DNA from 4 places in the Streptomyces sp. Qhu-G9 genome. Region 1 is predicted to be linked to each of the others. Evidence: riboswitches for the same ligand, from Rfam matches in the RefSeq annotation. Region 1 holds a riboswitch; each other region holds the start of a gene.
The links. Region 1 has a riboswitch for cobalamin ahead of O1Q96_RS38100 (ribonucleoside-diphosphate reductase subunit alpha). Riboswitches for the same ligand answer to the same signal wherever they lie in the genome.
Positions count from the first base shown of each region.

Region 1 (7,189 bases):
GTCCAGCTTCTCCACCGAGTCCATCCACCTGAAGCAGAACTCGGCCTTCTCGCGGATGGAGGGGATGCTCTCCACCGCGTCGAAGGCCGCGGCCCTGTCCTTCGGATCGGGCAGATAGGTGTCGAGCAGCGTCAGATAGAACTGGACGTGCACGGCCTCCTCGAAGAGCTGGCGGCTCAGGTAGAGCCGCGCCTCGGGGGAGTTGATGTGCTTGTAGAGCGTCAGCACCAGGTTGTTCGACACGATCGAGTCGCCCGTCGCGAAGAACGCGACCAGCCGGCCGATCATGTGCTGCTCGCCCGGTGAGAGCTTCGCCAGGTCGGTGACGTCCGAGTGGAGGTCGACCTCCTCGACGGTCCAGGTGTTCTTGATCGCGTCCCGGTAGCGCTCGTAGAAGTCCGGGTAGCGCATGGGGCGCAGGGTCAGCTCGAAGCCAGGGTCGAGAAGGTTCTTCTCGCTCTTCTCAGGTGCGGTGGTCATTACTGGCAGGCCTCGCAGGACTCGGGGTTCTCAAGGGAGCAGGCGACGGCGTCGGGGTCGGCGGCCTGCTGTACGGGAATGGTCTTCTCGGGCCGCGCCTCGGTCCGGGTCTGGGCCTGGGCGGCGCGGGCGATGCGGGTGGCCGGGCGCGAGCGCAGGTAGTACGTCGTCTTCAGACCCGACTTCCAGGCGTACGCGTACATCGAGGAGAGCTTGCCGATGGTCGGCGTCTCCAGGAACAGGTTCAGCGACTGGGCCTGGTCCAGGAACGGCGTCCGGGCGGCGGCCATGTCGATCAGAGCGCGCTGCGGGATCTCCCACGCCGTGCGGTACAGGTCGCGCACGTCCTGCGGGACCCAGGTGAAGCCCTGCACCGAGCCGTTCGACTCACGCAGCGCCTCCCTGGTCTGCGCGTCCCACACGCCGAGCTCCTTCAGCTCGGCCACCAGGTAGGAGTTGACCTGGAGGAACTCGCCGGACAGGGTCTCGCGCTTGAACAGGTTGGAGACCTGCGGCTCGATGCACTCGTAGACACCGGCGATGGACGCGATGGTCGCGGTGGGGGCGATCGCGAGGAGCAGCGAGTTGCGCAGGCCCACCGAGGCGATCCGCTCCCGCAGCGCCGACCAGCGCTCCGGCCAGTTCAGCTCCACGTCGAAGTGGTCCGGGTGCAGCACCCCCCGGGCCGTACGGGTCTTCTCCCAGGCGGGCAACGGGCCGTTGCGCTCGGCGAGGTCCGCGGACGCCTCGTACGCGGCGAGCATGATCCGCTCGGCGATCCGGGTGGAGAGCGCGCGCGCCTGCGGGGAGTCGAAGGGCAGCCGCAGCTTGAAGAAGACGTCCTGCAGACCCATCGCGCCCAGGCCCACCGGACGCCACTTCGTGTTGGAACGGCCCGCCTGCTCGGTCGGGTAGAAGTTGATGTCGACGACCCGGTCGAGGAAGGTGACGGCGGTACGGACGGTCGCGTCCAGCCGCTCCCAGTCGATGTCCCGCGCGTCCGCGTCGACGAAGGCGCCCAGGTTCACCGACCCGAGGTTGCAGACCGCGGTCTCCCCGTCGTCCGTCACCTCCAGGATCTCGGTGCACAGGTTCGAGGAGTGGACCGTGTGGCCGGGCAGCGCCGTCTGGTTGGCCGTGCGGTTGGCGGCGTCCTTGAAGGTCATCCAGCCGTTGCCGGTCTGGGCGAGGGTGCGCATCATGCGGCCGTACAGATCGCGGGCCGGAATGGTCTTCTTGGCGAGACCCTGCTCCTCGGCCTTGCGGTACGCGGCGTCGAACTCCTCGCCCCACAGGTCGACCAGCTCGGGCACGTCCGAGGGCGAGAACAGCGACCAGACGCGGTCCTCGTTCACCCGGCGCATGAACTCGTCCGGGATCCAGTGCGCGAGGTTCAGGTTGTGCGTGCGCCGGGCGTCCTCACCGGTGTTGTCGCGCAGCTCCAGGAACTCCTCGATGTCGGAGTGCCAGGTCTCCAGGTAGACCGCGGCCGCGCCCTTGCGCCGGCCACCCTGGTTCACGGCGGCCACCGAGGCGTCGAGCGTCTTCAGGAACGGGACGATGCCGTTCGAGTGCCCGTTCGTGCCGCGGATCAGTGAACCGCGGGAGCGGACCCGGGAGTACGAGAGGCCGATGCCGCCCGCGTGCTTCGAGAGGCGGGCCACCTGGTGGTAGCGGTCGTAGATGGAGTCCAGCTCGTCCAGCGGGGAGTCGAGGAGGTAGCAGGACGACATCTGCGGGTGCCGCGTACCGGAGTTGAAGAGGGTGGGGGAGGAGGGCAGGTAGTCGAGGCGGCTCATGAGGGCGTACAGCGCCGCGACCTCGTCCACCGAGCGGCTCGTGGCGTCCTCGGCGAGACCGCTCGCCACCCGCAGCATGAAGTGCTGGGGCGTCTCGATGACGGACCGGGTGATCGGGTGCCGTAGCAGGTACCGGCTGTGGAGGGTGCGCAGGCCGAAGTAGCCGAAGCGGTCGTCGGCGCCCTCGGCGGAAGAGGCGTCGATCAGCGCGTCGAGACGGGCCGCGTGGACGCGGACGAACTCGGCCGTGCGGTCGGCGATCAGGCCCTCGCGGTGGCCGACGGCGACCGACTCGGAGAAGGAGCGCACGCCCTGCGAGGCGGCCTCCGCGGTGATGCCGACCGTCAGCAGGCGTGCGGCCAGCTTCGAGTACACCGGGTCCTCGGAGATGAGACCCGCGGCCGCCTCCGTGGCGAGCTCGCGCAGCTCCGGCTCGTCCGCGACGGCGGACCGGCCGCGCAGGGCCGCCGCGGCGACCCTGCCGGGGTCGGCGCCGGGGAGGTCGGCGGTGAAGGCGGTCAGGGTCCGCAGCAACGCGGTTCCCGGTCCGTCGGCCGCGGCCCTGTCCTGCTGGTCCTGTGTCGCTTCCGCTGAAACCGGATCGGCTGGCGCGATGGTCACGTGGGGCTCTCCCTCGCTCGGCACGGGGCCTGCGGGGAGAGGGGTTCGGGGCACACGGGGGTATCGGCTCCGCGCAGCGGTACCCCGCGTCCACCGGCCCACTCCGCGAGGCCCGGACGTCATGCACCCGGGCCGGACGGCCTGGGCGCGCTGTCGGCAGGTCCTCGGACTGACTCCTGTACGACGGCATGCGGGCATACGCGTACAAGTACACCGTTGCGGGACAGTTCCGGATTCACACCGGATTCCCCTGCGGCGACAGCGAGCATGAGCATACATCTTGTGCCGGGCTCCGGAAGCACCCCCACATGTTGTGTCGTGGCGGCTCCGGAGGGTGCAGCGGAGTGTGTCAGAGCGTCAACTCGTAGCTGAGGAGCATGATGTCGTCCAGCTGCGGGACGGGGTTCCAGTCGCGGCCGGGGGCGCGGGTGAAGCCGAGGCGCTCGTAGATGCGGTGGGCGCTGTGCATGGTGCGCTGGGTGGACAGCACGATGCCCCAACAGCCCTCCGTGGTCCGGGCGCGGTCGATGCACGCGCGGACGAGGGAGGTGCCCACGCCCCGTCCTCGGGCCTCTTTCGAGACCGCCAGCATCCGTATCTCGGCCTCGCCCTCGCGCGAGATCTCGGCCATGAGTCCGCCGGACGGCACGAAGGTCACCCCGCCGAGGACCCTGCCCCCGGAGGACTTGGAGGACTTGGAGGTCCCGGCGCTCTCCACGGCCACCAGCACGTCGGCCGCGGCGGCGCGCTTCGCGACGTTCCGCAGCTCGCCGAGATACTCGTCGCTCTCCCCGAAGTCGAGCAGCCCGTCCCCGAGATAGGCCTGCGCGGTGATCTCTCCCAGCGCCGTGTACTCCCCGGGCTCCGCCCGCCTGATCGCGATGTCCATGCCCCGCAGTGTGCCCGAGGAGGGCGACGGCGGCTCCCGGATTTTCCGCTCCTCCGGCTTCCGGGGAGCGGGGGAGCGGGGGGCGGGCCCTGGGCCCGGAGGAGAAGACGGGCAGGGGCGGCCGGGGGCGAGAACGCCCCCGGCCGCCCCTCGGGCCAGGCCGACAGGGCCTAGTGCCCCGCCCCGGCCGTGGCCGGCGGCAGCTCCACCTGGACGCCCTTGTCGCCGGCGTCCGCCGTGTAGTCCTCCGGCGACGTCTCGTCGATGCCGTCGGGGGCCTTGAAGGCCCTCAGCGCGAAGGTCAGGACGACCGTCACGACCACGTTCAGGACGAACGCCGTCAGGCCGATGTACCCGATCTCGCCGATCCCGGGGATCTCCTTGGCCGAACCACCGAAGTGCTTCTGGGTCGGCGAGGCCACCCCGTACGCCGCGACCGTGCCGTACAGCATGCCGACCGCCCAGCCCGCGAGCAGCGCCCACCGGTGGAACCACCGGGTGAACAGACCGCCGACCAGCGCCGGGAAGGTCTGCAGGATCCAGATCCCGCCCAGCAGCTGGAAGTTGATCGCCACGGTCTTGTCCATGGTGAGGACGAAGGCCAGCGCGCCCACCTTCACCAGCAGCGAGACCAGCTTGGAGACCTTGGTCTCCTGGGCGGGTGTCGCGTCGGGCTTGATGAAGTCCTTGTAGATGTTGCGGGTGAAGAGGTTCGCCGCCGCGATGGACATGATCGCCGCCGGTACGAGCGCGCCGATACCGATCGCCGCGAACGCCACGCCCGCGAACCAGGCCGGGAACATCGTCTCGAAGAGCTGCGGGATCGCCAACTGCCCGTTCTGCACCTTGATCCCGGCCGCGATCGCCATGAACCCGAGCAGCGCGAGCAGCCCCAGCATCAGCGAGTACAGCGGCAGGATCGTGGTGTTGCGCCGGATCACCTCACGGCTGCGGCTGGACAGCGTCGCCGTGATCGAGTGCGGGTACATGAACAGCGCCAGCGCCGAGCCCAGGGCCAGCGTCGCGTACGTCCACTGGCCGGCCTCGCTCGGGGTCAGGGCGCCACGGGGCGCGCCCGTCGCCGGGTTGGTCTGGCTGTAGGCCTCGCCCGCCTTGGCGAAGATCTCGTCGAAGCCGCCCAGCTTGATCGGGATGTAGATGATCGCGACCGCGATGACTATGTAGATCAGCGTGTCCTTGACGAACGCGATCAGGGCCGGTGCGCGCAGGCCGGACGAGTACGTGTACGCGGCCAGCACGCCGAAGGCGATGAGCAGCGGCAGGTCCTTGATGAACCAGTTGGTGTCCTCCCCGCCGCCGACGCCCATCACGTCCAGGACGGCCTGGATGCCGACCAGTTGGAGCGCGATGTACGGCATCGTCGCGAGGATGCCGGTCACCGCCACCGCGAGCGACAGCCCCTTCGAGCCGAAGCGCCCGCGTACGAAGTCCGACGTCGTCACGTACCCGTGCTTGTGCGAGACCGACCACAGGCGGGGCAGGAACGTGAAGATGAGCGGGTACACCAGGATCGTGTAGGGGACGGCGAAGAAGCCGGCCGCGCCCGCCGCGTAGATCGCCGCCGGGACCGCCACGAAGGTGTATGCCGTGTAGAGGTCGCCGCCGAGCAGGAACCACGTGACCCAGGTGCCGAACGACCGTCCGCCCAGGCCCCATTCGTCGAGGCTGTCGGTCTCGGCCCGGCGCCAGCGCGACGCGAGGAAGCCCATGACCGTGACGGCCAGGAAGAAGAAGATGAAGACGGCGAGTGCCACGCCGTTCACGCCGTCGTTCATGCGGACGCGCCCTCCTTCCGGGACTTGCGGGCGCGCTGGTCACGGTTCCACAGCGCGTACGCGACCATGGTGAGCGCGGTCGAGACGAACACCCACAGCATCTGGTACCAGTAGAAGAACGGGATGCCGATGAAGGCCGGGTCGACCTTCGCGTACGACCCCACCCAGAGCATCGCCACGAACGGCGCGATCAGACAGAGGGCGATCACCACACGGACCGGTGTCACCACCGGCGGTTTCTCTTCGGGCGCTCTCGGCGCGTCCGGTGTGTCCGGCATATGACGGCTCCGTCCCCTCACTGATCACCTGTGCGACGCGCAGGAAATCTAAGGGACGGCTTTGCTTTATGGAACCCCCCGTCCGCACACCGGAGATCGCGTACCCTTCCGCCGCCGGATCGGATGCCGGACCACGGCGGATGCCCTGCCGCGGATCCGCCTCCCGGCGGTCCGCGCACAGCCGCCCGCACACTCCCTGCGGACCTACTCCGTGGGCCGCTTGAGCCGTGCGACGAACTTGTAGCGGTCCCCCCGGTACACCGACCGCACCCACTCCACCGGCTGCTCGTCCTTGTCCAGCGAGTGCCGGGACAGCATCAGCATCGGCAGGCCCACGTCGGTCCCGAGCAGCCCGGCCTCCCGGGGTGTGGCCAGGGACGTCTCGATCGTCTCCTCGGCCTCGGCGAGATGCACGTCGTACACCTCGGCCAGCGCCGTGTAGAGGGACGTGTACTTGACGAGCGACCTCCGCAGCGCGGGAAAGCGCTTCGCGGACAGATGCGTCGTCTCGATGGCCATCGGCTCACCGCTCGCGAGCCGGAGCCGCTCGATACGCAGGACGCGCCCGCCGGCCGTGATGTCGAGAAGCTCGGCGAGGGTGTCGTCGGCGGTGATGTAGCCGATGTCCAGGAGCTGCGAGGTGGGCTCCAGGCCCTGCGCCCTCATGTCCTCGGTGTACGAGGTGAGCTGGAGGGCCTGCGAGACCTTCGGCTTGGCGACGAAGGTGCCCTTGCCCTGGATGCGTTCGAGGCGGCCCTCGACGACCAGTTCCTGGAGGGCCTGGCGCACGGTCGTGCGTGAGGTGTCGAACTCGGCGGCGAGCGTGCGCTCGGGCGGTACCGGCGTGCCCGGCGGCAGCGTGTCCGTCATGTCGAGCAGGTGCTTCTTCAGGCGGTAGTACTTGGGCACGCGCGCGGTACGGATGGGGGCCCCACCCTCGTTCTCCGCACTGCTGACGTCGGTGCTCATACTCTGCCTTCCCGGCTCCGGGTGCCGATGCGGCCGACGTGCGCGTCGGCCACGGCTCACATCGTGGCACGCCCAGCCGTGCGAGTGTCCTCCCGCACGCTGCGTGATCCCCTCTATATACCGTCGGGGTCCCTTTTGGTCTAGTCCACCGCGAGAGCGGGTGCGCCGTGGACACCGGCCGCGGCCTGCGCACGGGCGCGCCCGTTCTGTCGCCCCTGTAGTGAAAGGTCCCTTCATATGTAGGTCGCGTAACGGACGGCCGGGAGCGGCTTTTCGACCCTTGACACCCCTCTAGGTCTAGGCCAAGCTCCCCGTACTGGTCTAAACCATTGAGGACCAGGTCCCAGCCCCACGGGC
Region 1 is NZ_CP114283.1:8,178,710-8,185,898, reverse strand. Features, by position in the region: gene O1Q96_RS38105 (ribonucleotide-diphosphate reductase subunit beta) at 1-480, opposite strand, end outside; gene O1Q96_RS38100 (ribonucleoside-diphosphate reductase subunit alpha) at 480-2,900, opposite strand; cobalamin riboswitch at 3,039-3,175, opposite strand; gene O1Q96_RS38095 (GNAT family N-acetyltransferase) at 3,250-3,789, opposite strand; gene mctP (monocarboxylate uptake permease MctP) at 3,960-5,585, opposite strand; gene O1Q96_RS38085 (DUF3311 domain-containing protein) at 5,582-5,863, opposite strand; gene O1Q96_RS38080 (GntR family transcriptional regulator) at 6,068-6,832, opposite strand.

Region 2 (7,189 bases), 2.1 Mb from region 1:
GTTGCCGATGTTGACGATGACGTAGTTCTCCTGGCCGGCGAGCACGCTCTTGAGGCTGATCCAGTAGTCGGCCGCGTGGTCGAGTGTGCCGGCCGCGGCCTCCTCGCCGTAGCCGGTGGTGTCGTGCACCTCCAGCACACAGATCAGCCGGTTGGCCTTGCACTGTGCGATGACGGCGGCGACGTCCTCGGGGCTGTTCCTGGTCCAGCGGTGGCCGTCGGAGAGGACGACGCGGACCGTGTTGGCGCCGAGTGCCTTGATGTCGGCCAGTGACTGTGTCTCGCCCGGATACCAGGTGTGGGCGTGGTTGACCCCGCGCATGACGAAGTCGTTGCCGTTGCCCTCGACGAGGCGGCCGTCGTCGATATGGAGGCCGGTCGCGAGGGCGCCGGGCGACTGGGCGTGTGCGGCGGCCGGGACGAGAGCGCCGAGGAGGACGAGCCCCAGGAGGGTGGCCAGCCCGGCCAGCAGGGCGCTGACGAGGTTCTTTCGTGTCGTGCTTCTTGCTCTTCTCACTGCGACTCCAGAAAGTGAGCGCCAAGAAACGTGAGTTTCGGGAAGTGGGAGCGCTCCCATAGAGTCATCTTGCCAGGAGCACGTCAAGACATCGCGCAGGCTCCGGCTCGTACCGGCCGTCGGGGCGGGCCCTCTGAGAGGGCCCGCCCCGACGCGCCAGGCGGCCCTCCCTCCGCCCAGTCCGGCGTACCGGCCGCGCGCGGCCCAGCCTTCATCAGACTTCCGGGGCTCCAGGGTCCTCGGGCGCTCCGATCGGGACGCCGGTGTCGAAGGGCACGGACGTGTGCTGGTGGGCGATCAGCCAGCGGTCGCCGGCCAGGCGGTAGCCGGTGGTCACCCTCGCCGTGGTGTCCAGCGGCTCACCGCTGATCAGCGTCGCGCGCATCCGCACGAGCGCGTGACTGAACGCGATGCTCTCGTCGACCCGGACACGGAAGTCGAGCACCTCGCGCTCCACCGGCCCCCGCAGCACCGAGAACCACACCTCCTCGGCCTTGCGAAGGGCCTCGACGCCGTGCTGCTCCAAGCCGCTGACGGGATGGAACACCTCGACGTCCGGCGCGTAGCAGGCCATCGCACGGTCGAAGTCCCGCTCGCGCCCGGCCGCGGTCAACTCCGCGTCGAGGCGGCGGATCTCCCCCTCGGCGTCCTCCTCCTCCCAGAACGCACGCACCTCCACGGCTCCCACGGCCGCCACCGGATGCTTCGCGGCCGCCTCGACGGCCTCTTCCAGGCTGTCGCACTCGAGAACGTCGAAACCGGCGACGTACTCCTTCGTCTCAGCGAACGGCCCGTCGCTGCGCAGCACTTCACCACCCCGTACACGTACGGTGACCGCGTCGGCCGGGGCCCGCAGCCGGTGGCCGTGCAGTCGCATGCCACGCCGCGTCAGGTCCGCCACCCATGGTTCGACAGGTGCCGTGCCGGAGGCGTCGGCGGTGTCGTCCCCGCAGACCAGCAGCATGTACTTCATGGTTCCTCCTGTGTTCATGAGACTCCCGCACCTCACCGATGCGTCCCACCGACGAATTGAGCGACACGGGATCGACATTCCCCCAGCATCACCTGCGGATCATGGGACACGCGAAGGAACCGGCAGTCCCGGCCACCCCGGAACTGTCGGCTCATGAGTGGAGCGGCCGAGCCGCCGCTCCGGCCCCGCCCGGGAATCGGCGTGCGCTCCGTCACCACCCTCGCGCCCCTGAGGGCCGCTTGTCACCACCCCTGTACGCGCACTACTGTCACCACGCCTTGGTGAACGGGAAATCCGGTGTGATGCCGGTGCGGCCCTCGCCACTGTGATCGGGAAGTCCGGCTCCGGCCCTCACGGGCAGCCACTGGGTCCTCGGACCCGGGAAGGCGGAGCACGGGCGGTGGTACCCGTCAGCCAGGAGACCGGCCAAGGCACGTCAACCATCCACGAGGTGCTGGAGAGGGTCTGCTGAGCCATGCACATTGCCGAGGGTTTCCTCCCACCGGCGCACGCGATCGCCTGGGGCGTCGCGTCCGCGCCCTTCGTCGTTCACGGAGCCCGGTCACTCACCCGTGAGGTCAAGGAGAACCCCGAGAGCACCCTGCTCCTCGGTGCCTCCGGAGCCTTCACGTTCGTCCTCTCCGCACTCAAACTGCCCTCGGTGACCGGGAGCTGCTCGCATCCCACCGGCACCGGGCTGGGTGCCATCCTCTTCCGGCCGCCGATCATGGCCGTGCTCGGCACCATCACCCTGCTCTTCCAGGCCCTGCTGCTCGCCCACGGCGGCCTGACGACACTCGGCGCGAACGTCTTCTCCATGGCGATCGTCGGGCCATGGGCCGGCTACGGCATCTACCGGCTGCTGCGGCGCTTCGACGTACCGCTGATGGTCGCGGTGTTCTTCGGCGCGTTCGTCGCCGACCTGTCCACCTACTGCGTGACCAGCGTGCAACTGGCGCTCGCGTTCCCCGACCCGAGCAGCGGCTTCCTGGGCGCACTCGGCAAGTTCGGCTCGATCTTCGCCGTCACCCAGATTCCGCTCGCGGTCAGCGAGGGCCTTCTCACCGTGCTCGTGATGCGGCTCCTGGTGCAGTCCAGCAAGGGCGAACTGACCCGGCTCGGCGTGCTCCTCACCAAGAAGCAGTCCAGGACCGAGACCGAGGCGGCGGCCCGATGAGCAGGAACACGAAGATCAACGCGCTGCTGCTCCTCGTCGTGGTCGCACTCGCCGTCCTGCCGCTGGCCCTCGGCCTCGGCGATCACAAGAAGGAGCCGTTCGCGGGCGCCGACGCAGAGGCGGAAACCGCGATCACGGAGATCGAACCCGACTACGAGCCCTGGTTCTCCCCTCTGTACGAGCCGCCGTCGGGCGAGATCGAATCAGCACTGTTCGCCCTCCAGGCCGCCCTGGGTGCCGGTGTCCTCGCCTACTACTTCGGTGTCCGCCGAGGCCGCCGCCAGGGCGAACTGCGCGCCCGGGCACAGCAGGACGGCCAGGACTCCACGCCTGTCACCGCCCCGGACGTCACCACCCCCGCGGAGGTCACCACTTCACCGGGCAGCACCACCGCAAAGGCCCACGAGAGCACACCCGGCAGCACAGGTGAGTCCTCGGTCGGACGGATCTGAGCGTTCATGCTGCCCATTGACGCGGCGGCGCACAGCAGCCGCTGGCGCCGCCGCCACCCGGTGGACAAGGCCGTCCTCGGACTGGGCCTGACCGTGCTCGCGATCTCCCTCCCGCCCTGGCCCGGCGCCGCGCTGGTCCTGCTGACGGCCCTCGCCGTGCTGCTGGGCCCGGCCGGCGTGCCCGCCCGCCGGCTGTGGCGCGCCTACCGGGTGCCACTGGGGTTCTGTGTGACCGGGGCCCTTCCCCTGCTCCTGCAGGTCGGCGGGCCCGACGGCTTCCTGACACCGGCCGGCGGCGGGCCCGTACGCGCCGGAGAACTGTTGCTGCGTACCTCCGCGGCCTCACTCGGCGTCCTGCTGTTCGCGTTCACGACCCCCCTGTCCGACCTGTTGCCGCGCCTGGTGAAGGCCGGGGTGCCCGCGCCGGTCGTCGACGTCGCCCTGGTGACGTACCGGATGAGCTTCCTGCTGCTCGACTCCGTACGGCGGATCCGGGACGCGCAGGCCGCACGGCTCGGGCACACCACACGGGCCGCCCAGTGGCGTTCGCTGGCGGGGCTCGGCGCCACCGCGTTCGTCCGGGCCTTCGACCGGGCGACACGGCTGCAGGCCGGGCTCGCCGGACGCGGTTACGACGGAACCCTGCGCGTCCTCGTTCCGGAGGCCCGCGTCTCCGCACGCTTCACGCTCGCCAGCGTCGCGCTGCTCACGGCCGTGGCCGCCCTCACCTTCGTACTGGAAAGGCCGCTGCGATGAGCGAGCCCGTGCTGGTCGCCCTGCGGGGCGCGTCCTACGCCTACGAGGACGGCCCGCCCGTGCTCAGCGACCTCGACTTCGAGGTGCGCGAGGGACGCGCGCTCGCCCTCCTCGGCCGCAACGGCAGCGGCAAGACCACCCTGATGCGACTGCTGAGCGGCGGACTGCGGCCGGACACAGGCCAGTTGGCTGTCGCGGACCAGCCGGTCCGGTACGACCGCAAGGGCCTGACCAGGCTGCGCACGACCGTCCAACTCGTGGTCCAGGATCCCGACGACCAACTGTTCGCCGCGTCCGTCGCCCAGGACGTGTCGTTCGGGCCGCTGAACCTCGGTCTGACCGCCCCCGAGGTACGGGCCCGGGTGGACGAGGCGCTCGCCGCGCTGGACATCAGCGCCCTGGCCGACCGGCCCACCCATCTGCTCTCCTACGGCCAGCGCAAACGGACCGCGATCGCGGGCGCCGTGGCGATGCGGCCGCGCGTCCTGATCCTCGACGAACCGACCGCCGGGCTCGACCCGGACGGCCAGGAACGGTTGCTCGCGGCCCTGGACGGGCTGCGCGAGAGCGGTACCACCGTGGTGATGGCGACGCACGACGTGGACCTCGCCCTGCGCTGGGCCGACGACGCCGCCCTCCTCACCCCGGCCGGAGTGTTCACCGGCCCGGCAGCCGGGACGCTGGCCCGCGCGGATCTCCTGGAGCAGGCGGGTCTGCGTCTGCCCTGGGGTGTCGCGGTCGCTCAACTCCTGCGGACGCAAGGCCTGTTGACCGACCTGTCACCCGGCCCGCGGACCGCGGAGGAACTGGCCGCCATGACCTCCCGACACTCCACTCCCCCGGTACCGGCTGACGGCTGACGGCTGACGGCTGACGGCTCATGTGCCGTCGGCCCGCACGCCGTTCGCTATCCGTCGGAAGACACCACCTTGGTCACCTTGCCGTGCGGGTCCGCCTGCACGTAGCCACCCTTGTTGTACTCGTCACTGAGGTAGGCGGACATGTAAGCCGCCGTACCGAACACCGTGCTGGGCGGTTTGACCAGCAGATAGCGGCTCGTGGCCTTGCCGACGTTCAGCTTCTTGTCCGCCTCGGCGAACAGCGCGGGAACCTTGTCCCAGTCGAAGTCGTCCAGACTCATCGGCTGGGCCCCGCCGGACAGTTGGTTCTTGATGATGCCCTTCTCCACACCGCGGTCGACGCGGTAGCTGTAGAGGTCGAAACTGGTCCGGCTGCCCTTGACCATCACCTCGGCGGAGACGTGGTCGGGGTAGACCGAGAAGGCCCCGAACCGGTCGCGGCCGGTGTCCTTCTCGATGGCCCGGATCGCGGAGCGAATCCCGTCGGGGGTCAGCAGGCCGGTGGTCTTCGTCCGTTCCGTCTGTTCCTTCGCTTCCGATTGCTTCGGCTGCTCCGGTTGTCTCGTCTGCCGGGACGTCCGGCTCGGGTCGATCGAGGAAGAACCGGCCGACGGCTTCCCCTTCGCGCCGTTCGAGGAGTCGTCCCCTGCGGAGGACGAGCCGCCGTTCCCCCAGCCGGGCAGCAGTGTCCACGCCAGTACGCCCACCAGGACCGTGCCCGCGGCGGACAGGGCGACCGTGGCACGGCGACCACGCCCCGCCGGGCCGACGGGTGTCGGCGCACCGGGCCCTGTCGGGTTCGGCACGGCCGGGCCCGACGGAACGTACGGCCGGGGCACGGCGTCCTGCGGTGTCGGCCGGTCCTGGTGCGCGGCGGACCCGTCGAGGCGGTGGAGCGGGGCGGCCGGGGCGGTGCCGGCGGCCGGTGGAGGGGTGAGCCGGTAGGACGTGGGATCCGTGCGGCTGTCCGCGACGGCCGCCAGCATCCGGTCGAGCGTCCCGGCGTCCGGGCGCGCCGCCGGGTCCCTCACCAGTACGCGCATCAGCACATCCGCCAGGGGTCCGGCCTTCTCCGGCGGCGGCACGTCCTCGTAGAGAACGGCCGCGAGGGTCGCCAGCGTCGTGCCCCGGCGCAGCGGATGACGGCCCTCCACCGCGGCGTACAGCATCATCGCCAGTGACCACAGGTCCGAAGCCGATCCGCCGTCGTTGCCCGCGACCCGCTCGGGGGCCATGTAGTCGGCGGTGCCGATGATCGACCCGGTGGCGGTGAGGGCCGTGGACTCGCGGATCGCCGCGATCCCGAAGTCCGTGAGCACGGGGCGGCCGTCGGGTCGCAACAGGACGTTGGCGGGCTTCACGTCCCGGTGCTGGATGCCGGCGTCGTGGGCGGCCCGTAGCGCCGCCAGTACCTCGCGCCCGAGCCGTGCCGTGTCCGCGGGGTCCATCGGGCCCCGGCCCAGCCGGTCGGCGAGCGACCCGCCGCTGACCAGTTCCATCACGATCCACGGATAGGTGCCCTCGCCGCCGTCGACGATGTGATGGATCGTCACGACGTTCGGGTGGTCGATCCTCGCCAGCGCCCGCGCCTCGCGCAGCACCCGCTCCCGCAGCATCCGCGCGCCGTCCGGGTCGTACTCGGCGAGGTCGACGTCCGGGGGCCGCACCTCCTTGACGGCCACGTGCCGGTGCAGGGCGAGGTCCGTGGCCCGCCAGACCGTGCCCATCCCGCCGCCGCCGAGCCGCGACTCCAGCCGGAACCGCCCGTCGATGACCCGTCTGCCGGAGTCCGCCTCACTCATGCGCGGGAGCCTAGAGGACAGGTCGGACAGGAGTTCCCCCGGGCGGACGGTCCGGGGAACAGCCTGCTCGGCCGGGGCGTGGCGCCTACGGAGTGTCCGCCGCCGTCGACCTGCCGAGGTAGGTGAGGGGTCCCGGGTCGGGCACCTGGATCTCGTGGAAGCCGAGTCGGTCGTAGAACGCCCGTGCGGCGGTGTTGGCGGTGACCATGCCGAGGTGGACTGCTGGAACGCCGCGGCTCTCCAGCGCGGCCAGGAAGGAGCGCATCAAGGCTCGTCCGAAGCCCCTCCGTTGCCATTCCGGCAGGAGATCGATGTGGAGGTGCGCCGGGTACGCGACGAGTTCGGGCAGAACCATCCGCTCGGGAGTGTGCAGGAGGTGGATCATCTCCTCGCTGGGTGTACGGGGCACTGTCGTCGGTTCGGGATAGCGGCGGGCGACGCGGGGTATCCAGGTCGCGCGGAAGTTCTTGACGAACTGCTCCGTGTCCGCGGTGCCGACGACGTAACCGACCGGCCCGCCCGATCCGTCGTCCAGGACGAAGGCGAGTTCCGGCTCCAGGTGGCAGTAGGGCGCGGCGAAGATGGACGGCATCAACTCCTCGTCGGGGTAGCGGTCGCGCGAGTCCCCTCCGTCGAGGGCGGTCCTCACGCAG
Region 2 is NZ_CP114283.1:6,073,344-6,080,532, forward strand. Features, by position in the region: gene O1Q96_RS29200 (cellulase family glycosylhydrolase) at 1-516, opposite strand, end outside; gene O1Q96_RS29205 (nuclear transport factor 2 family protein) at 731-1,507, opposite strand; cobalamin riboswitch at 1,752-1,934, shown strand; gene O1Q96_RS29210 (energy-coupling factor ABC transporter permease) at 1,965-2,666, shown strand; gene O1Q96_RS29215 (energy-coupling factor ABC transporter substrate-binding protein) at 2,663-3,118, shown strand; gene cbiQ (cobalt ECF transporter T component CbiQ) at 3,125-3,874, shown strand; gene O1Q96_RS29225 (energy-coupling factor ABC transporter ATP-binding protein) at 3,871-4,734, shown strand; gene O1Q96_RS29230 (serine/threonine-protein kinase) at 4,782-6,536, opposite strand; gene O1Q96_RS29235 (GNAT family N-acetyltransferase) at 6,622-7,189, opposite strand, start outside.
Region 2: it holds a riboswitch for cobalamin, as region 1 does, so the genes downstream of both, O1Q96_RS29210 (energy-coupling factor ABC transporter permease) here and O1Q96_RS38100 (ribonucleoside-diphosphate reductase subunit alpha) in region 1, are expected to answer to the same signal.

Region 3 (7,189 bases), 5.1 Mb from region 1:
CGGCGAGTCCCGCTCCGCACACGGCCGCCAGGAGCGTGCGCGGCAGACGCAGCTCCCAGACGATGCCGTCGCGGACGGGGCTCAGTTCCGTGGCTCCGAACCCCAGATGGGCCGCAACGGCGGACCACACGTCGCCGACGCGGATGTCCGCCGGGCCGATGGTGATCGCCACGGCGACGGACACACAGAGCAGCGCGGCACCGGCCGCGACGAGCAGTAGCAGGCGCGGCCGCGTCACCCGGCGAGCCCGAACTCCCGCAGGGCGGAGGCGACCTGCTCGATGCCCCCGACCGTGCGGATGGTCGGGTTCAGGGCCTGCCCGCTGAGCAGGACGTACCGCTTCTTCCTGACGGCGGTCATGTTCTTGGTGACCGGGTCGGACTCCAGGAACTCGATCTTCTTCTTCGCGGACTCGGCGGTCTGCGACCTGCGCGTGAGGTCACCGATGACCAGGACGTCGGGGTCGCGGTCGGCGACCGTCTCCCAGTTGATCTGGGGCCACTCGTCGTGGGTGTCGTCGAAGACGTTCTTCGCGCCGACGGCCCGGGTGATGATGCCGGGCGCGCCGCAACAGCCCGCCATGTAGGGCGAGTCGGAGTTGGCGAACCAGTAGAGGAGGGTGACGTCGGACGCGTCGACCCCTGCGATGGCCTTCTTCACCCGCTGCCTGAGGTCGGCGACGAGCCGCTCGCCCCGCGCCTCCACGCCGAACACCTCGGCCAGGTCGCGCACTTCGCCGTAGACGGTGCCGATGTCGAGGGCCCGCTCACGGGCGCCGTCGCCGCCGGACGCGTTGTCCTTGCCCTCGCAGTCCGAGGGCGAGACGTAGGTGGGGACACCGAGCCTGTCGAACTGCTGCCGGGTGGCCACGCCTCCCTTGCCGAGCGTGGACACGAACGAGGCGGCGACGAAGTCGGGGTCGGCGTCCAGGACACGTTCGAAGGAGGGGTTGTTGTCGGCGATCCGCTCCACCTTCGCGTTGGCCTTCTCCAGGCCCTTCAGCACCGGATCGGTCCAGGTGGCGGTGCCGGCCATGCGGTCGGCGAGGCCGAGGGACAGCAGGATCTCGGTGGTGCCCTGGTTGAGGGAGACGGCCCGCCGTGGCGGTGAGCCGACGCGGACGGACGCACCGCAGTTGTCGAGGGTGACGGTGTCCCCGGAGTCCGCGCCGGACGGCGTTCCTTGCGAACCGCAACCGGTCAGCAGGAGGGCCCCGGACAGGACGAGGGCGGCAGGACGGGCAAGACGTGCGAAGGGCACGGAAGTTCCTCGGGCGTCGAGGGCTCGAACGCGGAGCCCGGTCGTACGGTGCTCCCCCGCCGTCAAGGGACCGCGGAGGCCGCCAGCAGGTCTTCGGACTCGGGTTCACCCGGACGAGGCGCCTTCCCGGACCGTCATACCGGTCCAGTGGCCGATGCCCCGCCCGTCACCCTCACCGCTGCGCGTCAGCTCCGGATTTCCACCGGATTCCCTGACCCACGTACATGGGTTCGACTGGCCTCGGCAAGCTATCACGGCGGCTTTCGCGGCCTCGCGGCGGTGCGAGAGGCCCGGATCCGGGGACGTTCTACGCCAGGCGCTCTGCCCACTCCCCCGCGGCCGGGCGGGCGTCGCCGCCCGGGCGGCGACGCCCGGCACCGGGAATCACCGCCCCGCGCCCGCTGTTGTCCGGCGCAGCAGCCCTCACCCGCACTCCCAGGAGGCCCACCGTGTACGGCGACCCGGCAACCGTCCGCAAGATCCTCACCGAGCTCGGCGACACCTGGGCGGTCGTCGGCCTGTCCTCGAACGAACGGCGTGCCGCGTACGGCGTCGCCGAAGTGCTCCAGCGCTACGGCAAGCGCGTCGTCCCGGTCCACCCGAAGGCCGAGACGGTCCACGGGGAGAAGGGGTACGCCTCGCTGGAGGAGATCCCCTTCGACGTCGACGTCGTCGATGTGTTCGTCAACAGCGACCTCGCCGTCGCCGTCGCCGACGAGGCCGTCACCATCGGCGCCAAGGCCGTCTGGTACCAGCTCGGCGTGATCGACGAGGCCGCGTACGAGCGCACCCGCGCGGCCGGCCTCGACATGGTCATGGACCGCTGCCCGGCGATCGAGATCCCCCGCCTGGGCTGACCTGCCGGACGGCGGCCGCGCCTTCGCTCACCAGCCGCGCCGGGCGGGCGCCCCTGACTCGTACGTGCGCCGATCCGTGGCGGACGGGGCCTCGAACAGGGCCCCGGGGCGGGCGGGCCGCTCCGTACTCTGGGCCACGGTGCGACCGCGGGTCGTGGCCCGGTTCCGGTCGCTGTCCCCGAGGACGAGCATCGGGTCGAACATCACGACCACTCCCGCGAGCAGCAGGAAGAGGACCGGGCCGATGAGCATGGGCAGCAGGAGCGAGTACGCGGAACCGCCGTCCCCCGGCGTGCCGGTCGCCCCGTGCAGATGCACGCTGACGGCCGCCATGCCCGTGTAGTGCATGCCGGACACGGCCACACCCATGACGAGGCTCGCACCCAGGCTGGTCAGGAAGCCGCGGATCGCGACCGCGGCCCAGAGCGCGGCCGTGGCGGCGACGATGGCGATCACGACGGAGAGCGCCACGGTACCGACGTCGTACTGCAGGCGGCCGTTGAGGCGGATGGCCGCCATGCCTATGTAGTGCATGGCAGCGACTCCGAGGCCGGTGAAGGCGCCCGCGATGATCAGGGTCGTCGTGTTCCCGCCCCGGTATCCGACGGCGAACACGCCCAGAGCCACCACGGCGATCGCCACCGCGAGGCTGAGAATCGTCAGCCCCACGTCATACCTGATGCGGCTTTCCTCGACCTGGAAGCCGATCATCGCGATGAAGTGCATCGTCCAGATGCCGCAGCCGATCGACGCCGCCCCGAGCGCGAGCCAACCCGGTTTCCACGACCGGTCGTTACCCAGGGACCGGGTGACGCAGCGCAGCCCCAGAGCCGCTCCCAGACAAGCCATGACATAAGCCGTCAGTGGCGTGACCATCCCATAACTGAAACCGTCGACCGTACCTTGCATATGCCAACATCCCCCCGAAACACAACTGTTGCGTGGACAGATGTACGTGCCACGCCAGGGCGGGAGCAAGCGGTTTCGTTGAATTCGCAGCCAACTGCGTTCTCCAGCAGTCACTTCCGGTCACAAGTAGTCGCCTTTGAGTCGGAGTGAATCATTCTGGTGGCGCGGTCTCATCGTTGAGGCTTCGACGTCACCGTGAACTGCGCCCCGTCGGGATCGCGCAGCACCGCCTCCGTGACGGACACCTCGCTCTGGACCGTGCCCCCGTGGGCGAGCGCGGCACGCACACAGGCTTCGACGTCGGCGACCGTGAAGTGGATCTGCCAGTGGGGCCGGATCGTGGGGTCGGGAGCGGCCTCCACCGCTCCGGAGTGGATCCGGGCCACCACGTCGCCGTCGCTGCGCAGGACGACCTCGTCCCCGTCGTAGTGCACCTCGCAGCAGCCGGGCCGCGAGGTCGCCCACTCCAGCACCTCGCCGTAGAACATGGCGGCGTCGAAGGCGTTGCGTGTGTGCAGCCTCAGGAAGGCGGGGGCGGCCCGGCGCCAGGTCTCCCAGCCGGCCACCAGCTGCCCCTCCCAGACCCCGAAGACGGCCCCGTCGCGGTCCGCCAGCAGGGCGGCCCGGCCGGGCGGGAAGCCGATCGGCCCGACCGCTGTCGTACCGCCCCGTTCCTGCCCCCGGGCCACCGCCTCGTCGGCGTTGTCCACGGCAAAGTAGGGGGTCCAGGCGACAGCCATCTGCCACATCGAGGCCACGGCGGCGATACCCGCGACCGGCACCCCGTCCGCGTACGCGACCCGGAACCTGTCCATCAGAGCGGTCGTCCGGAACCGCCAGCCCAGCACCGCCCGGTAGAAGCCCTCGGCGGCCTGCTGGTCGCGGGCCGTCAGGCTGACCCAGCAGGGGGCGCCCACCACCGAGTGGCTGGAGACGACGTCGCTTCGGAGTGTTGCGTCGCGGTTCATGGCAGTACCGTTCCTGAATCGTGCCGAGGGGCGTACGGGGACGTCCGACAGCGTCGGAAGCACCCGCGGGGCCGGGGTTCCGCCTCTCTCAGCATCCCCCGCATCGGCCTCCCGCGCCCGGAGGCAGGCTGCGGCTCATGCCCCGAGTACCCGGGGTCCGAGCCCGAAACAGACCAGGGGCCGCGGCCGCTCAGTCGTGCGCCGGCCGGTCACTCAGCCGGTGGTCGGCCAGATTCAGCGCCTCGTCCACGACCCGGCGCAGATGGCCGTCCCGCAGCGAATAGATCACCCGGCGGCCGTCCTTGCGCGTGTTGACGAGACCCGCGAGCCGCAGCCGGGCCAGGTGCTGAGAAACGGCGGGACGGGCGGCGCCGCACCGCTCCGTCAGCGTCGTGACGTCCGCCTCGTCCTCGGCGAGGGCGTGCAGCAGGACGAGCCGGGTGCGGTCCCCCAGCAGGGCCAGGAGCTCGGCGGCGAGGGCGAACTGTTCCTCGCCCGGCGTACGCGGATGCTCATCGTGTGCAGGTGACAGGTGCATGCGTGCGCTCATACGCACATAATGGCTTCGTGGACCTCACCCAGTCCACCGAACACTCCGGAATCCGGGAAGGGGGCCCAGGTGAGCGCCGAGGACAGCGGGCACGGGCAGGAACACGGGCACGTCCACGATCACGGCTCGAGTCTTGAGCACGGGCACGGGCACGGGGCCGGTCGCTCCGGGCACGGGCACCAGCACGGACACGGGAGTCCGGGGCTCGGCGCGGGGCTGCCGTCCCGGCTGCGGCATCGCCTGGCGCACCTCCTCACCCCGCATTCCCACGCCGCCTCCGACAAGGTCGACTCCGCCCTGGAGTCCTCGGCCCGGGGCATCCGCACGCTCTGGATCTCGCTGGCCGTCCTCGGCGTGACCGCCGCGGCCCAGGCGGTCGTCGTCGCGGTCTCCGGTTCCGTGGCACTGCTCGGCGACACCGTGCACAACGCCGCCGACGCGCTCACCGCCGTACCGCTCGGCATCGCCTTCGTGCTGGGCAGGCGGGCCGCGACGCGGCGCTTCACGTACGGCTACGGCCGGGCGGAGGATCTGGCGGGACTCGTGATCGTGCTGACGATCGCCGCCTCCGCGGCCTTCGCGGGATGGGCGGCGTTCGACCGGCTGCTCGATCCACGCCCCGTCGAGCACGTGCCGGTGGTCGCGGCGGCGGCCGTCATCGGTTTCGCGGGCAACGAGTGGGTGGCCCGCTACCGCATCCGCGTGGGCCGCGAGATCGGCTCGGCCGCGCTGGTGGCGGACGGGCTGCACGCGCGGACGGACGGGTTCACCTCGCTCGCGGTGCTGCTGGGCGCGGGCGGCGCGGCACTCGGCTGGCAACTCGCCGACCCGGTGGTCGGGTTGGCGATCACGGCGGCGCTGCTCCTGGTGCTGCGCGACGCCGCGCGCGAGGTGTTCCGCCGGGTCATGGACGCGATCGACCCGGCCCTGCTCGACGCGGCCGAACAAGCGCTGCGGGAGGTGCCGGGCGTGCAGGGCGTCGGCGAACTGCGGCTGCGCTGGATCGGCCACCGGCTGCGCGCGGAGGTGGCCGTGGTGGTCGACGGGGACGCGAGCGTACGTGCCGCCCACCAGGTGGCGGTCGCGGCCGAACACGCCCTGCTGCACGCGGTGCCGGGCCTCACCGCGGCCCTGGTGCACGCCGACCCGTCACCCGCGCCGGGCGAGTCGGACCCTCACCTGGCGCTGGCCCACCACACGTCGGTGTGACCCCGGCGGTCAGGCGGCCCCGAGCCCTTCGATCACCACCGCGTTCGGCAGCTCCGCGAAGGCCTTGCCCGGCACGAGCAGCTTTCCCCGCCGCCGGCCGCTGCCCACCAGCATGTACGGCAGATCGACCACCGCCGAGTCCACCAGCACCGGCCAGTCGGCGGGCAGACCGAGGGGGGTGATCCCGCCGTACTCCATGCCGGTCTCGCCGGTCGCGGTGTCCATCGACGCGAACGACGCCTTGCGTGCCCCGAGTTGGCGGCGGACCACGCCGTTCACATCGACCCGGGTGGCGGACGGCACCACACACGCGGCGAGGGTGGTCTCCCCGCCGCGCCGGCCGGCGACGACCACGCAGTTCGCGGACCGGTCGAGGAGTTCCGGGCCGTAGTGCTCCAGGAACGTCGCGGTGTCGGCCCACTCCGGTTCGGTGTCGACGTACACGATCTGCTCGGCCGGGACGCTCCCGCGCCAGTGACGTACGGCGTCGGCGACCGGGCCGGTCAGCACGTCGAGGCGGTCGGGGGCGGGCGTGGCGTCGTCGAACTGTCCGATGGGTGCGCGCATGGCGGCACGCTAACAGCCGCTCGACCGGCCCCGGCGAGGGCCTCAGTGCACGCCGGGCACCGACACGGCCATCACCATCTCCAGGGGTACGTCGCCCGTGTTGGCGTACGTATGGGGCGTGTTGGCCTCGAAGGATGCGCTCGCGCCGGCCGGGACGCGGTACTCCGCGCCGTCGACCGTGAGCGCCAGCTCGCCCTTGGTGACATGGAGGAGTTCGACCGTGCCCGTGGGGTGCGGGTCCGAGGGGCTGCCGTCGCCCGGCATCAGCAGCCAGTCCCACATCTCCAGCGGACCGGGCGCCTCGGTGCCCGCGAGGAGCCTGTTGTAGCTGCCGGCGTCGGTGTGCCAGAGGCGTACGGCCTGCTCGGCCGGGACGATGCGGACCTTGGGGCCCTGCTCGTAGTCGAGCAGGGTGGTGATGCTGATGCCGAGCGCGTCGCCGATCTTGACGACGGTGCCGAGGCTGGGGTTGGTCCTGGCCTGCTCGATCTGGATGAGCATGCCGCGGCTGACTCCGGCGCGGGCGGCGAGCGCGTCCAGGGTGAAGCCGCGCTCGGTGCGCCAGCGCTTGACGTTGCGCGCCAGGGACTGGGTCAGCAGGTCGAGGTCCGACACATTCCGTCCAATGTCGTCGTTCAATATTCTGGATGACAGAGTTCAATGAACTGAACTACGGTGTGGTGCACCGGATTGTTCACCGAACTGTACTGCGAGGTACGTGATGACAGCACTGTTCGCCCTGGCCACCAGCCTCCTGTGGGGACTGGCCGACTTCGGCGGCGGGGTGCTGGCACGGCGTACCCCCGCACTGACGGTGGTGGTCGTGTCGCAGACCATCGCCACCGTCGTGCTCGGCGCGATGGTCCTCG
Region 3 is NZ_CP114283.1:3,123,983-3,131,171, reverse strand. Features, by position in the region: gene O1Q96_RS15600 (FecCD family ABC transporter permease) at 1-238, opposite strand, end outside; gene O1Q96_RS15595 (ABC transporter substrate-binding protein) at 235-1,260, opposite strand; cobalamin riboswitch at 1,325-1,514, opposite strand; gene O1Q96_RS15590 (CoA-binding protein) at 1,710-2,117, shown strand; gene O1Q96_RS15585 (MHYT domain-containing protein) at 2,145-3,026, opposite strand; gene O1Q96_RS15580 (VOC family protein) at 3,197-3,994, opposite strand; gene O1Q96_RS15575 (ArsR/SmtB family transcription factor) at 4,185-4,544, opposite strand; gene O1Q96_RS15570 (cation diffusion facilitator family transporter) at 4,614-5,753, shown strand; gene O1Q96_RS15565 (YbaK/EbsC family protein) at 5,763-6,320, opposite strand; gene O1Q96_RS15560 (helix-turn-helix domain-containing protein) at 6,363-6,935, opposite strand; gene O1Q96_RS15555 (DMT family transporter) at 7,042-7,189, shown strand, end outside.
Region 3: it holds a riboswitch for cobalamin, as region 1 does, so the genes downstream of both, O1Q96_RS15595 (ABC transporter substrate-binding protein) here and O1Q96_RS38100 (ribonucleoside-diphosphate reductase subunit alpha) in region 1, are expected to answer to the same signal.

Region 4 (7,189 bases), 5.8 Mb from region 1:
CGCGACCTGCATCGCCGCGTCCATGGGGGACAGCGCCGCGTCGGACGCCTCCCAGGCCGACCGGGAGGAGGTCAGACAGAGCCCTTGCAGGACGGGGACGTCGAGGTCGGCGAGCGCGCCGATGTCCCAGGCCTCCTCGTCACCGCCCGCGGACGCCTTCGAGGCGTGCGTGCCGCCTGCGGCGAGGACCGTGGCGACCAGCGTGTCGGCCTTGCCGAGCATCTCGTACAGCTCCGCGTCGGCGCCGCGCAGCGAACCGCAGTACACGGCAAGCGCGTTGGCGCCCCGGGCCTCGATCGCGTCGCACAGCGTGTCCACGAAGGCCGTGTTGCCGCTCAGGTGGTGGGCCCGGTAGAAGAGCACGCCCACGGTCGGACGGCCCTCGACGTGCGTGCGCCCGCCGTGGACTCCGTACTCGGGCATCTTCCGCGGCTCCTCGAAGCCCTCGCCCGTCAACAGCACGGTGTCGGAGAGGAAGCGGGCCAGCTCGGCCAGGTTGTCCGGGCCGCCCTCGACGAGATAGCGCAGTGCCTCCGCGACGACACCCGCGGGCACGGACGACTCGGCCATCAGCTCCGCGTCGGGCACGCTCTCGCCGCCGAGCAGCACGGTCGGGACGCCGGACGCCCTGAGAGCGGCGAGCCCGTCCTCCCAGGCACGCTTGCCGCCCAGCAGCCGTACGACGGCGATGTCCGCGCCCTCGACCAGCGCGGGAAGCTCCTCCGCGACGTCCACGCGGGTCGGATTGCCGATCCGGTACGCGGCGCCGGAGGCACGCGCCGCCAGCAGATCCGTGTCGGCGGTCGACAACAACAACACTGTGCTCATGCGGGCGCTCCCGGTGGAATGAAGGGCAGTCCTGAAGGCGCGCCGGACTCGATGAGCCGCCACAGCGCGTCCGTGTCCGCGTGTTCCTCGATCAGATCGCCGAGCCGGTCCAGCTGCTCCTCGCGCAGCCTTGCGAACGACGTGTCGGCGGCCGGTACGAAGCGGCGCCCCGCGGCGGCGGCCACCTCCCGCAGGAAGGCACGGCGGAAACCGTCCGACTCCAGCGAGCCGTGCCAGTGCGTGCCCCAGACCTCGCCGACCCGGCAGCCGTCCAAGAAGGGTTCGCCACCGGTCACTTCGGCGACCCCGTGATGGATCTCGTACCCCTCGACGGGTTCGCCGAGGGCCTCGCCGACGGGACGGGCGAGGGTCTTCTCCCTCGCGAACCGCACGCGTACGGGGAGGAGTCCGAGCCCGTCCACCCGGCCGGCGCGCGACTCGACCTCGTCCTCGATGTGTTCGCCGAGGATCTGGAAGCCACCGCAGACACCGAGGACGGGTCGGCCCTGCGCGGCCCGTGTGGAGATGGCGTCCGCGAGACCGCGCTCCCGCAGCCACTCCAGGGCTTTGACCGTGCCCCGGGTGCCGGGTACGACGACCAGGTCGGCGTCCACCAGTTCCTCGGCCCGGTCCACGAACCGCACGACGACGCCCGGTTCGGCGGCGAGGGCGTCCAGGTCCGTGAAGTTGGACATCAGGGGGATCGCGCAGACGGCCACCCGGAGAATGTCCTCGCCGACCGGGGAGGAGACCTCGGACTCCCGGACCGAGCCCCGCAGGGAGACCCTCAGTCCGTCCTCCTCGTCGATACCGAGCCCGTGCCGGAAGGGCAGGACGCCGTACGCGCGCCGCCCGGTGAGCCCGTGCAGCATGTCGAGGCCGGGTTCGAGCAGCGAGACGTCCCCGCGGAACTTGTTGACGAGGAACCCGGCGACGAGCTCCTGGTCCTCGCGCGACAGCAGGGCCACCGTGCCGAAGAAGGAGGCGAAGACCCCTCCGCGGTCGATGTCGCCGACGACGAGCACGGGCAGCCGCGCGTTGCGTGCGATCCCCATGTTCACGATGTCCGTCCGCCGCAGGTTGATCTCGGCGGGACTGCCCGCCCCCTCACAGATCACCGCGTCATACGTGCCCCGCAACTCGGCCAGACAGTCCAGCACGGTCCCGAGCAACGCCTCCTGGCGCCCGCCGTGGTAGCCGCGCGCAGTCATCTCGCCCACGGGCTTGCCCATGAGGACGACCTGGCTGCTGCGGTCACTGCCCGGCTTGAGCAGCACGGGGTTCATCAGCGCGGTGGGCTCCACGCGGGCGGCCTGCGCCTGCATGGCCTGCGCCCGGCCGATCTCCGCGCCCTCCCGCGTGACGAACGAGTTCAGCGACATGTTCTGCGCCTTGAACGGCGCGACCTTCACGCCCTGCCGCACCAGCCACCGGCAGATCCCGGCGGTCACGACGCTCTTGCCCGCGTCGGACGTGGTGCCGGCGACGAGGAGTCCCCCGCTCATGTCGTACGCCCCTTCGTGAGAAGCCCCTTGGCGAGCAGCCGCCCCGCGACGCTCGCACCCAGCGCGAGCAGGCTCACGCGTCGCGAGAGCCGGACGGCCCGCTCGATGTCCGCGACCCGTACGGCCCGCCCGGGACCGTTGAGCACGGGCCGGTGTTCGACCCGCCCCTCGTACGAGAGTGTTCCGCCGAGCCGCACCCCCAACGCCCCCGCGAACGAGGCCTCGACGGGGCCGGCGTTGGGACTCGGATGCCGGCCGGCGTCCGCCCGCCAGGCGCGGACCGCTCCCCGCGGGTCGCCTCCGGCGACGGTCGCGAGGGCGGCCGTCAGCCGGGCTCCCGGCCATCCCGCCACGTCGTCGAGCCGCGCGGAGGCCCACCCGTAACGGCGGTGGCGGGCCGATCTGTGTCCGACCATGGCGTCCAGCGTGTTGACGGCCCGGAACCCGACCAGACCGGGCACGCCCGCCACGGCGCCCCACACCAGGGCGCCCACCACCGCGTCGGAGGTGTTCTCGGCGACCGACTCGACCACGGCACGGGCGATCCCGTCGGCGTCCAGCGCCTGCGGATCACGCCCGCACAGGTGCGGCAGCCGCTCGCGGGCCACGTCGACGTCCCCGGCGTCGAGCGCCCCGGCGACCGCGCGGGCCTCCCGGCCTAGTGAAGTCCCCCCGACGACGGCCCAGGTGGTGGCGGCGGTCAGTGCGACGGAGGCGGCACGGGAGGTACGTACGGAACGGTCGGCGGCCACGGCGAGGGCCACGGCGCCGCCCGCGCACACGGCGGTGTGCAGCGCACCCCACCCGCGGTGGTCACGCCACAGGACGCGCTCCACGGCGCCCGCGGCCCGGCCGAACGCGGCGACCGGATGCCCCCGGCGTGGATCGCCGAGCAGCAGGTCACCGAGGAGGCCGGCGGCGGCGCCGTACGCGAAGACGCGGTCGGCACGCATCGGTTCAGCCCGCCGTCACGCTAGGCGGAACCCTCGTACTGGGCACACTGGTCCACAACAGGCAGCCGCGCATGGCGATATGTCCTCACTCAGGGTGTCCACGCCCTGGTTCGACGAGACCGACGGCGAGAGTTCCTGGCTCCCGGGGGATGGATTCCCCGGTAACAGTGGCGGGACCGCGCCGGATTCGCACCGGCTTCCTCTTCTGCCGTCGTACATGGCTCCGGCAGTCCACCACGGCCCGAGAACACCCGTCAACTTGCTGTTGACCTGCGAAGGGAGAGTGTGCTGAGCCCCACACGCGGACGCGGGACGGCCCCGCCGACCAGGGGGTCGACGGGGCCGTCTCGTACGGAACGGACGTGCTGCGGGGTCAGGCGACGATCAGATAGATCCCGTACGACACGGCTGCCGTGCAGGCCGCGAAGCAGGCGTACGCGCCGGTGACCGCGAGGGTCGCGGAGTTGCCCTGGGCGGAGGCCGACTCCCGCTTGGAGAGGCCGACGATGCCGAGGGTGAAGAGGCCCACGAGGGCGACGGTGACGATGAGGCTGGTTCCGAACACGGAACCGAGGGCTGCCCAGTCGATCTTCATGCTGTCTCTTCCTTGGGGCTCAGACCACGGCCGACGGCGTGGACGGTGCCGACGGGCTCGCGGGCGTCTCGGCCGGAGCCGGGATGGTGGCTGTGAGGTCCTCGACCGTGCTGCCGAGCGGAGGCGGGGTGACGGCGGCGATGGCCGTGGTGACCACGCCGGAAGGGTCGTCGGTGTCGTTCACGTTGGTGTGGTCGACCACCTGGCGCCGGGAGACCAGCCAGATCGCGCCGCTGGAGGCGACCAGGAAGAGGGCGACGAGGCCCGTGCCCCAGTTCCCGAAGGAGGTCACGTACTCGGCGAGGGCGGCCACCAGGGCCGCGGCCGGCAGGGTCAGGCCCCAGGCGACGAACATCCGGGTGGCGGTGGACCAGCGGACCACCCCGCCCTTGCGGCCGAGGCCCGCGCCCATCACGGCACCGGAGACGGAGTGCGTGGTGGAGAGGGAGAAGCCGATGTGCGAGGAGGCCAGGATGACCGTGGCCGCACTGGTCTGGGCGGCGAAGCCCTGCTGGGGCTGGAGGTCGGTCAGGCCCTTGCCCATCGTGCGGATGATGCGCCAGCCGCCCAGGTAGGTACCGAGCGCGATGGCCACACCCGCGGAGAGGATGACCCAGACCGGCGGGTCGGAATCGGGAGCGAGGGCGCCACCGGCCACCAGGGCCAGGGTGATGATGCCCATGGTCTTCTGCGCGTCGTTGGTGCCGTGGGCGAGGGAGACGAGGCCCGCGGAGGCGATCTGGCCGGCGCGGTAGCCCTTCGCCGACGACTTCTCGCCCGTGTGCTTGCCGAGCCTGTACGTCAGCCGGGTCGCCAGGAGCGCGGCGAGACCCGCCACGATCGGAGCGGCGATGGCGGGGATCAGGACCTTGGTGACGAGCACGTCGCCGTGGACGGCGCCCATTCCGGCCGAGGCGACCGTGGCGCCGATGAGACCGCCCATGAGGGCGTGAGAGGAGCTGGACGGCAGTCCGACGAGCCAGGTCAGCAGATTCCAGAGGATCGCGCCGACGAGCGCAGCGAAGATCACCTCTGGCTGGATACCGGATTCGTCGACGAGGCCCTTGGAGATCGTGTTGGCGACCTCCACGGAGAGGAACGCACCGACGAGGTTCAGCACGGCGGAGATGGCCACCGCCGTCTTGGGCTTGAGAGCGCCGGTCGAGATGGTCGTCGCCATCGCGTTGGCAGTGTCGTGGAAACCGTTCGTGAAATCGAACACGAGAGCGGTGACGATCACGATTCCGAGGAGGAGCGTGATGTGTTCCATTTACCCAGGCTTCTGTTGGACGACAGTGGCATGGGGAACGTAGGCAACCTGGATGAACGGAAGATGAACTGAGTCCGGCGATGGGGTGACCCGATAGAGGTGCCGCCGTTCCGCTTGTGTCGGACCGGCGGCCAAGACCCTCGAACAGAGGCGGAACGGAGGGGTCCGCTACCCCCTTGCGAATCTCTTCAGCTGGGACGGTGACCCGTTGAAGAGATTCTGGTCACCCGGCAGGCTGCCGCTGTTGTCGTACTGCCAGAACGTCCAGAATTCCCAGCCCGCCGGCAGCGGCCCCGCGGACGCGCTGTAGCGGGCCAGCCACAGCGGATGGTCGGCGAAGGCGGGGCTGTCGCCCGTGCACGTCTTCCACCAGTCGCGGTTGGTGTAGATGACCGGCCGGCGGCCGGTCTGCCGCTTCACCTCGTCGCTGAAGGCCTTGATCCAGCCGACCATTCTGCCCTTGCTCAGGCCGTAGCACTTCTTCTCGCCGTACGGGTTGTACTCGATGTCCAGCGCGGGCGGCAGTGTCCAGCCGTCCGCCCGCCAGTCGCCCCCGTTGCGCAGGAAGTAGGCGGCCTGGGCCGTTCCCGACGACCTGTGCGGCAGTGCGAAGTGGTAGGCGCCGCGGACGATGCCCGCCTCGCGGGCGCCGTTGTACTGCCCGTCGAAGTACGGGTTGCGGTACGTGGTGGACTCGGTCGCCTTCACGTAGACGAACGCGGCGCCCTTGCTCTTCGCCGCCGGCCAGTTCACGTTCTTCTGGTGCGAGGACACGTCGTGTCCCCTGGGTCGGTCGGCGGCCGAGGCCGGCACCTCGGCGAGAGCCGTACCGCCGAGTGCCACCGTCGCCACGGAGGCCGCGACGAGGCGGGCGCGGTGACGGGACGGTTGGTGATCACGAGCCATGTTTCCCCCGGAATGGCAGCACACACGAAAAATCTCCCAGAGAGTACTGGAAGATCACGGAAAGTCAGCCGTCCGACGGCCATGGACACTTGACGACCTGTTCGTTCCTGTTCGCGGTACTTCTGTCGCGCGTTTCCGCCCGACCGCGCCCTCGTCCGCACGGACTCCGGGCGGGCTGCTGGCAGGATCGCGGCATGGCTGAGCGGCGGCGGGACACGGAAGACGGACGGGGCGCGCAAGAGGCGGGCGCGCCCGGAGTGGGGGAGGAGCTGGCCCGCGCGTGGGACGAGCTCGTGGCGACGGCCCGCCGGACGGTGGCCGAGGGCCTGGTCGTCGGCACGTCGGGCAACGTGTCGGTGCGGGTGGGCGACACCGTCCTGGTCACGCCGACCGGGGTCCCGTACGACCGGCTGACACCCGAGGATGTCTGCGGGGTCTCCCTCGACGGCCGGCATGTGCTCGGTCCGCTCGTTCCGACCAGCGAGACGCCCATGCACCTCGCCGTCTACCGAGCCACCGGCGCGCGCGCCGTCGTCCACACCCACGCCGTGCACGCGACGGCCGTGTCGACCCTCGTCGGCGAGCTGCCCCTCGTCCACTACATGGCCGCCGACCTCGGCGGGCCCGTCCGCGTGGCCCCCTACGCGACCTACGGCACGGAGAAGCTGGCCGAGAACATGCTCGGGGCCCTGCGCGACCGCACCGCCTGCCTCCTCCAGAACCACGGCACCCTCGCCCACGGGGCCACCCTCTCCCAGGCCTACGACCGCACCGCGCAGCTCGAATGGATGTGCCGCGTGTGGCTCACCGCGTCGTCCGTCCCCGGCCTCACCCCCACCCTGCTGACCGAGGCCCAGGTGGCGGAAGCGGGGGAACGACTGAAGGGGTACGGGCAGCCGCAGCCCTGAGCGGCCGCGCCGGACCGCGCCACGGGCCGGCCGAGGGGCCGGGTTCGCGGCTCCCCGGGAGCGGTGCCGGGCTCTCGGCGGCGACCAGGGGTCCAGGGTTCCAAGGGCGGCACGGGCCTCTCGGGCTCCGGCGCCGAGACGGCGCAGGGGAGCCGGGGCAACGGCTGCGCAGGGACGGCGGCGGCTCGCAGGGGGCGCCACCGGCCTCCGGTCCTCGCAGCGCC
Region 4 is NZ_CP114283.1:2,406,012-2,413,200, forward strand. Features, by position in the region: gene cobN (cobaltochelatase subunit CobN) at 1-828, opposite strand, end outside; gene O1Q96_RS12335 (cobyric acid synthase) at 825-2,333, opposite strand; gene O1Q96_RS12340 (cobalamin biosynthesis protein) at 2,330-3,286, opposite strand; cobalamin riboswitch at 3,397-3,537, opposite strand; gene O1Q96_RS12345 (hypothetical protein) at 3,660-3,881, opposite strand; gene O1Q96_RS12350 (inorganic phosphate transporter) at 3,901-5,151, opposite strand; gene O1Q96_RS12355 (lysozyme) at 5,320-6,057, opposite strand; gene O1Q96_RS12360 (class II aldolase/adducin family protein) at 6,252-6,965, shown strand.
Region 4: it holds a riboswitch for cobalamin, as region 1 does, so the genes downstream of both, O1Q96_RS12340 (cobalamin biosynthesis protein) here and O1Q96_RS38100 (ribonucleoside-diphosphate reductase subunit alpha) in region 1, are expected to answer to the same signal.